2 regions of the Thauera sp. SDU_THAU2 genome follow, and region 2 is predicted to be linked to the other one. Evidence: predicted binding sites of a transcription regulator. Region 2 holds the regulator's gene; the other holds the start of a gene.
The links. Region 2 encodes FNR, which switches genes on or off when oxygen is low (the NO sensors DNR and NnrR bind a similar motif). Its sites were predicted from a motif close to TTGANCTAGNTCAA; they were not measured.
Positions count from the first base shown of each region.

Region 1: AAFL97_RS11825 (DUF2249 domain-containing protein) is a predicted target of FNR. The motif match lies at 1,702-1,715, and genes of this name have one in related genera.

Region 1 covers NZ_JBBWUN010000003.1:2,219,040-2,223,149, forward strand. Annotated here, with positions in the region: gene AAFL97_RS11815 (methyl-accepting chemotaxis protein) at 1-609, shown strand, start outside; gene AAFL97_RS11820 (glutathione peroxidase) at 668-1,255, shown strand; gene AAFL97_RS11825 (DUF2249 domain-containing protein) at 1,281-1,604, opposite strand; gene AAFL97_RS11830 (LemA family protein) at 1,840-2,463, shown strand; gene AAFL97_RS11835 (TPM domain-containing protein) at 2,527-3,462, shown strand; gene AAFL97_RS11840 (TPM domain-containing protein) at 3,463-3,999, shown strand.
Region 2 covers NZ_JBBWUN010000003.1:902,708-906,817, forward strand. Annotated here, with positions in the region: gene AAFL97_RS05315 (PHA/PHB synthase family protein) at 1-1,154, shown strand, start outside; gene AAFL97_RS05320 (Crp/Fnr family transcriptional regulator) at 1,164-1,847, opposite strand; gene AAFL97_RS05325 (SirB2 family protein) at 1,950-2,339, shown strand; gene fnr (fumarate/nitrate reduction transcriptional regulator Fnr) at 2,399-3,145, opposite strand; gene hemN (oxygen-independent coproporphyrinogen III oxidase) at 3,292-4,110, shown strand, end outside.

The DNA.
Region 1 (4,110 bases), 1.3 Mb from region 2:
CATGATGCCGTGGATGAGATCACCAGCGTCGCGCACATCATTCGCGAATCGGCCAAAAGTGTGGAACAGCTCGGTAATCAGTCCGACCGCGTCGCCGAAGTCGTGGGCTTGATCAAGGACATCGCCGGACAGACCAATCTGCTGGCACTCAACGCTGCGATCGAAGCTGCCCGTGCAGGCGAACAGGGGCGCGGATTCGCGGTCGTGGCCGACGAAGTACGTAAGCTTGCGGAACGTACCTCGACAGCAACCGAAGAGATCGCGTCGATGATCGATGACATCCAGAACAGCAAGGTCCGGGCATTGGGCAGCATCGAATCAGCCGTCATACGCGTGAACAGCAGTACCCGTCTTGCCGCCGATGCCGGCGAGGCGATCAGCCAGATCACCGAAGGTGCCGACCGTGTCGAACAGGTTCTCGACGGCTTCGCCAGCTCCCTGCGAGAACAGAGCGCTGCTGCACAGCGTACGATGGGCGAGATCGACGCCGTCGCCAGCCTCGCTGACCAGACCGCGGCTTCAGCCGCCAGCGTGGCTGCTGCAGTCGGTTCACTCGAAAACAGCGCGCGCGAACTGTCGGAGGCGGTGAGGGGTTTCCGTCTGTGCTGAAGCGTCGGCGAACCTCGGCAGCAATCCGCTGTCGACCGCGCATGCCTCAGGAGAATCGATGATGCCCGCTCGCCATGCTGCCTCGATCCTTGCATCGCTGGCCGTCGCCGTCACGGCGCTCGCAGCGCATGCCCCCGCCCTTGCACAGGCGCCTGCCGTACAACAGGCCCCCTTGCAGGCGCCCCTGTTCGACCACCAGCTTCGCCGCCTGCATTCCGAAGAGACGGTAGACCTGGCGCAACGCTTCGGCGGTCAGCCGGTGCTGGTCGTGAATACCGCAAGCCATTGCGGCTTCACCGGCCAGTTCGAGGGGCTGGAGGCGCTCCACCGGCAGTACAAGGACAAGGGCCTGAAGGTCGCCGGCTTTTCGTCCGACGACTTCAAGCAGGAAGCCAAGGACGAAGCCGAGGCGGCGGAAGTCTGCTTCGTGAATTTCGGCGTCAGCTTCGACATGTTCGCGCCGATCCACGTCCGCGGGCCGGACGCCCACCCGCTGTTCCGCGAAATCGCGCGCCAGTCCGAAGCACCGCGCTGGAACTTCCACAAATACCTCATCGACCGCAACGGCAAGGTCGTCGCGGCCTTCCCCAGCCGCGTCGCACCCGACGCGCCCGAGCTGCGCAAGGCGATCGAGAAGGTGCTCTGAGGCCCCTCCCGACCGCCCCGCGGTTTCAGCCGCCGGAGCAGCCGCAGCCGTTGCCGCCGCCGCAGCTTCCCGCGCCCGCCACGGCGGCCGGCGCGGCTTCGGCACCGGCGCCGAGCTGGATGCGGAAATCGATCACGATGTTGCCGGGCTCCCGGGCGACGTAGTCGATTGCCACCTGGTTGCCGTAGCGCTGCTGGATCTGGTTGAGCAGCGGCAGCGGGTCGTGATCGTTCACGAAGCGCATCGTCTCACCATCCTCCAGCGACTCGAGAGCACCGAAGATGGCAGCATGGCGAAAGCGTTTGGCGACGCCACGGGCGTCGAAAGGGTGGACGGCATTGTCGAACATGGCAGAGATTCCCTCGATTCGGATTCCGGACTTTGGCTTCGCTTGCGGCCGGTCACGCAGTGACGCAAATGCTAAGGGACAGCTCCGGCCGGAAACCTTGAGGCAGAACAAGAAATCAGCCTGCATGCGTCATGCGCCGCTGCCACCGTAACTCCCTCGCGGCAGACCTGCTAAAGTTCCATCGGACAAATCAAACAAACCCGAAGCGGACCACCCCGTCCCAGGAGATCCTGCCATGCTCGCTCGATTCACCCGCCGCGCTCCCGCCATCCTGATCCTCAGTGCCAGCCTCGCCCTGGGCGGCTGCGGCTACAACGATTTCCAGCGCCTGGACGAACAGACCAAGTCGGCCTGGGCCGAAGTCCTGAACCAGTACCAGCGCCGCGCCGACCTGATCCCCAACCTGGTCGAGACGGTCAAGGGCGAAGCCAACTTCGAGCAGGAGACCCTGAGCCGCGTCATCGAGGCGCGTTCGCGCGCCACCGCGATCCAGGTCACGCCCGAGATGATGAACGACCCGCAGGCGATGGAGCGCTTCCAGCAGGCCCAGGGCCAGCTCGGCAGCGCCCTGTCGCGCTTGCTCGCGGTATCGGAGAACTACCCCAATCTGAAGGCCAACCAGGGCTTCCAGGACTTGCGCGTGCAGCTCGAAGGCACGGAAAACCGCGTCACCGTCGCGCGCAACAAGTACATCGACGCAGTGCAGCAGTACAACGTGCTGGCGCGCAGCTTCCCGACCAACCTGACGGCGATGATCTTCAGCTACTCGCCCAAGGCCAGCTTCAGCGTCGCCAACGAAGCCGAGATCTCCAGCCCGCCGACGGTCGACTTCGGCAGCTCCAGCCAGGGCAGCAAGTGACGGCCGGATGGCGACCATGACGAGGCAACAATGACGACAGGCGCCCGGCAGCCCGGCCCGCCCATGCGCTTCCCGGCAGCGCAGCCTGCCGCTCCCGGCCGGCGGCTTCTTGCTTACCTGCTTCTTCTTGCCCTGCTGATCCTGGCTTGGACCGGCAACGTTCAGGCGCAGCAACTGCAGCCGGTGCCGGAACTCACCGCCCGTGTCATCGACCGCAGCGGAACGCTCGACAGCGCGCAGCAACAGGCGCTGGAACAGAAGCTCGCCCGCTTCGAGGCCGAGCGCGGCAGCCAGATCGTCGTCCTGCTCGTGCCCACCACGGCGCCGGAGGACATCGCCGCCTATGCATGGCGTGTCGCCGACAACTGGAAGATCGGGCGCCGCGAAATCGGCGACGGCATCCTGCTGGTGGTGGCCAAGAACGACCGCCGCGTGCGGATCGAAGTCGCACGTGCGCTCGAAGGTGCGGTGCCGGATCTCGCCGCCCATCAGATCATCGACCGGCTGATCACCCCCGCCTTCCGCCAGGGCGATTTCGCCGGCGGCATCGATGCCGGCCTCGACGGGCTGATGGCGCGGATTCGCGGCGAAGACCTGCCCCTCCCCGCTCCCGCCGGACCCGGCAACGATGCGCCGGCGCTGGAAGATCTCGCCGCCCTGCTGTTCATCGCCGTGCCGGTGGCAGGCTCCTTCCTGACCGGCATGTTCGGCCGCAAGCTCGGCGCGGTGGCGACCGGCGGCGTGACCGGCTTCGTCATCAAGCTGCTGACCGGCAGCCTGGCAATAGGCATCCTCGGCGGCATTGCGGCGCTGGTGTTCGTGATCATGCTCGGCATCGGCGGCGGTGGTCGGGGTGGCGGCGGCCGTGGCGGCTTCCACCGCGGCGGTGGCCCGATCATCTGGGGGGGCAGCCGTGGCCGTGGCGGCGGTTTCGGTGGCGGCTTCGGCTCGGGCGGCGGCGGCAGCTTCGGCGGCGGCGGCGCTTCGGGGAGGTGGTGAATGAACAGGCTCGCACGACTTCTCCGCCACCTGTGGCTGGACGCCGACGACGCCCAGCGCGCCATCGGCGGCGATGCGCTGACTCGCCTCGAAGCCCGCATCACCGATAGCGAATCCGCACATACCGGGCAGATCTGCCTGTGCATCGAAGCCAGCCTGCCGCTGCGCTACCTGTGGCGGACGATCCGGCATGGCGAACCGATCGGCGAAGTGCTGCGCGACCGCGCGCTGACCACGTTCGGCAAGCAGCGAGTCTGGGACACCGAGCACAACAACGGCGTGCTGATCTACCTGTCACTTGCCGAACATCACCTCGAGATCCTTGCCGACCGCGGACTTGCGCGCCATGTCCCGGACGCCGACTGGCAGGCCGTCGTCCAGGAATGCAGCGCAAGCCTGCGCGCCGGGCGCCTGGAAGAAGGGCTCAGCCGCGCATTGGAAGGCGTCCACAGCCGGCTCGCGCAACACTTCCCCGCGGCAGGCGACGATCGTGCCGCCAGGGAGAACTCGCTGCCCGATCACCCGGTTCTGCGCTGAACCTCCGCCCCGCTTCGCTGCCCGGTTCCGCGCCGGGCATCATTTTGCCTCTGTTGTTGCAGTGCAACATTTTCAGGAGTTTTGCATTTCCAGCTCAAGAATTGCGAGGTT
Region 2 (4,110 bases):
AGGTCGGCGAGAACCTCGCCACCACGGCGGGCGCGGTGATCTTCCGCAACCGCCTGCTCGAAGTCATCCACTACGCCCCCAGCCAGCCGCGCGTCCACGCCGAGCCGGTGGTCATCGTCACGCCCTGGATCAACAAGTTCTACGTGCTCGACCTGACACCGAAGCGGAGCATGATCCGCTTCCTGCTCGATCAGGGGCTGGACGTCTTCATCACGAGCTGGAAGAACCCGGATGCGTCGATGGGCGAACTCACGTTCGACGACTACCTGCTCGAAGGCGTTGATACCATCGTGCGCGTCGCGCGCGAGTTCACCGGTGCCCGGCAAGTCCATGCGGTGGGTTACTGCATCGGCGGCACGGCGCTGGCGATGTACATGGCCTGGGCCAGCCGCCGCCACGACGAGGATACGGCGCCGGTCGCCGACTGGACGCTGTTCACCACGCTGGTGGACTTCCACAGGCCCGGCGACATCGAAGTCTTCATCGACAAGAGCAGCATCGACTACCTGTGCAGCAAGATGGCGCAGAAGGGCTATCTGGATGGGGCCGAGATGGCGGCTTCCTTCCGCCTGCTGCGCTCGAACAGCCTGATCTGGCAGTACGTGGTCAATGGCTGGCTGTACGGCGAGACGCCGCCGCCCTTCGACGTGCTGTACTGGAACATGGACTCCACGCGCATGCCGTATGAGATGCATGCCTGGTACCTGCGCGAGCTGTACCTGCACAACCGGCTGATCCAGCCCAACACCCTCGAAGTCGCCGGCGAAAAGCTCGACCTGTCGCTGATCCGCCAGCCCCTGTACGCGGTCGCGGCCGAGGACGACCACATCGCACCCTGGCGCCAGACTTTCGCCATCAACAACCATGTGGTCGGCAGCCGGCGCTACGTGCTGTCGAGCTCGGGGCACATCCTCGGCATCCTGAATCCGATCGTGCATCCGCCGAAGCGGCGCTACTGGGTCGCCGATGCGCGCCGTTCCGACACCACCGACAGCTGGCGCCAGCGCGCCGAGCAGCACCAGGGCAGCTGGTGGGAAGACTGGATGCGCTGGCTCAAGCCGCGCGTCGGCCCGGAGGTCGAGGCGCGGCCGGTCGCGAACGACGCTTTCCCGGCCTTGTGCCCGGCACCGGGAAGCTACGTGCTGGAGCCCTGAGCCGCGTGCTCAGACCTGGTGGCGTGCCAGGCGGGCAGGGTCGTGCAGCGTGATGTGCTTGCCGTGCACGCTGATCAGGCCGGACTCGCTGAGGTCGTGGAAGATGCGCGACAGGGTCTCGGGCGTCAGGTTCAGGCGCGAGGCGATCACCTGCTTGCTGGTGGGCAGGTCGATCTCGCAGGGCGAGTCGCTGTCGGCGACCTGCAGCAGATAGCCGATCACGCGCTGGATGCTCGAGCGCAGCGAGTAGGTCTCGACGTCCTGGATCAGGCCGTGCAGGCGGATCGACATGCCGGCGAGCAGCTTGTGGGCGAAGGAGGGGTCCTGGTCGATCAGTTCGCTGACCACGGCCTGGCCGACGTGGATCAGCGCCGTTTCGGTCAGCGCCTCGGCGAACACCGGGTAGGGCTTGTTCATGAACATCACCGCTTCGCCGAAGCTCTGCATCGGGCCGATGATCTCGACGACCTTTTCCGTGCCCTGCGGCGAGGAGAAGGCGAGCTTGACCTGACCCGAGACGACGAAGTAAAAGCCATGCGGCTGGTCGCCGCGCTGGAACAGGACTTCGCCGCGGGCGATGTGGCGGTCGCGGGTGTAGCGGGCGATGCGCTCGATGTCGGCTGCGGACAGTTCGCCGAAAAGCGGAATGCGCTTGAGCAGCGCGGGGATGTCTATGGGTGGGGTGCTGGCCATGTGCGGGCGCTCCTGATGGGAAGCCGTCTCGTTTGTCGGCCTCCATTCTAATTGAGGGCAGGGGCCAAGGCGGCCGTGCCGCCCCTGGAAAAAAGGAAGAACATGTATTTCGCCATCAAGCATCTTCACGTCACCTGTGTGGCGCTCAGCATCCTGGGCTTCCTGCTGCGAGGCTACTGGATGATCAGCGGCAGCCCCTTGCTGAAGAGCCTGCCGGCGCGGGTGCTGCCCCACGTCGTCGATAGCGTCCTGCTGATCACGGCGATCGTGCTGGCGGTGATGATCCAGCAGTATCCGTTCCAGGCGGATTGGGTGACGGCCAAGGTCATCGGGCTGGTCGCCTACGTCGTGCTCGGCACCATTGCGCTCAAGCGCGGCAAGACGCGCTCGCAGCGGTTGTTCGCGTTTGCTGCCGCGCTCGCGGTGTATGCGTGGATCGTGTCGGTGGCGCTGAGCAAGAACGCTGCGGGCTATCTGGCCGCCGTCGCCTGACGGGGCGGTCGAGGCAGCGAGGCGGGAAGGGGGCAAAAACAGGCCGGAGGCAGGCGCTCTCAGCGCCCGCAGCCGGCCGTCTGATGCTGGACCAGCTTGCGCAGCCTGGTCGTGTCGAGCAGGCGGATGTGCTTCTGCTGCACGGCGATCAGGCCTTCTTCCTGGAAGCGGGAGAAAGCGCGCGACACTGTTTCGAGCTTGAGGCCGAGGTAGGAGCCGATTTCCTCGCGCGTCATGCGCAGGTGGAATTCGGCCGCGGAAAAGCCGCGCGCGGTGAAGCGCTGCGACATGTTGAGCAGGAAGGCCGCGAGCCGCTCCTCGGCGCGCATCGAGCCGAGCAGCATCATCACGCCGTGGTCGCGCACGATCTCGCGGCTCATGACCTTGTGGAACTGGTGCTGCAGGCCTTCGACCTCGTGCGACAGTTGCTCGAGCTTGGCGTAGGGAATCACGCACACTTCGCTGTCTTCCAGCGCCACCGCGTTGCAGCTGTGGTTTTCGGTGCTGATGCCGTCCAGGCCGAGGATCTCGCCCGTCATCTGGAAGCCGGTCACCTGGTCGCGGCCGTCCTCGAGCAGCACGTCGGTCTTGAACGAGCCGGCACGAATGGCGTAGATCGCCTCGAAAGGATCACCCGCACGATACAGGCTCTGCTGGCGCTTGACCTTGCGGCGGCCGCCGACCAGTTCGTCGAGCTGGTGCAGCTCGCTGTCGGACATGCCGAAGGGCAGACACAGCTCCACGAGATTGCATTGCGAACAGGCGGTCTTCAACCCGTTCATGGTGACTGGCACGCTTGCCCTCATCTGCACGATAATTCCGTTTCCTTCAGACACTGTCTCGGGCGCCCTCATCAGTCCATCGGTTCCGGTCTGTTCCTGCCCGTTGATCCACGTCAACCAAAATATTGCGGTGTTCTGCCATTGTTCGGCAGACACTCAAGTTTCAGATCATGACCGACCAGAACGAACTCATCTTCGACCCGCAGCTCATCCGCCGATTCGACATCAACGGTCCGCGGTACACCTCCTACCCCACTGCGGATCGCTTCGTCGAGGCATTCAACGCTGATGCCCTCAAGGATTGGCTTGCCAAACGCGCCATCGGCGGCGTCAGCAAACCTCTCTCATTATACTTCCACATCCCGTTCTGTAACACGATCTGCTACTACTGCGCCTGCAACAAGATCATCACCAAGGATCACGGGCGCTCGGCCAAGTACCTGAAATACCTGGCCAAGGAGATCGAGATGCAGGCCGCCTGTCTGGAGGGCGGCCACCAGGTGACGCAGCTGCACCTGGGCGGCGGAACGCCCACCTTCCTGTCGCACGACGAAATGCGGCAGCTGATGGCATCGGTGCGCGAGCATTTCACGCTGGTGCCGAACGGCGAATATTCCATCGAGGTCGACCCGCGCAAGGTGGATTACGACACCGTCGCGCTGCTGGCTGAACTCGGCTTCAACCGCATGAGCGTCGGCGTGCAGGACTTCGCCGAGGACGTCCAGCGGGCGGTCAACCGCATCCAGAGCTTCGAGGAAACCAAGCTCGTCATCGATGCCGCACGTGGCAACGGCTTCAAGTCGGTGAGCATGGACCTGATCTACGGCCTGCCCAGGCAGAACGTGATCAGCTTCAACCGCACGCTCGAACAGGTGCTGGAGATCTCGCCCGACCGCGTCTCGCTCTACAGCTATGCGCACCTGCCGGGCCTGTTCAAGCCGCAGCGCCGCATCTCGCAGGACGACATGCCCACCGCCGACACCAAGCTG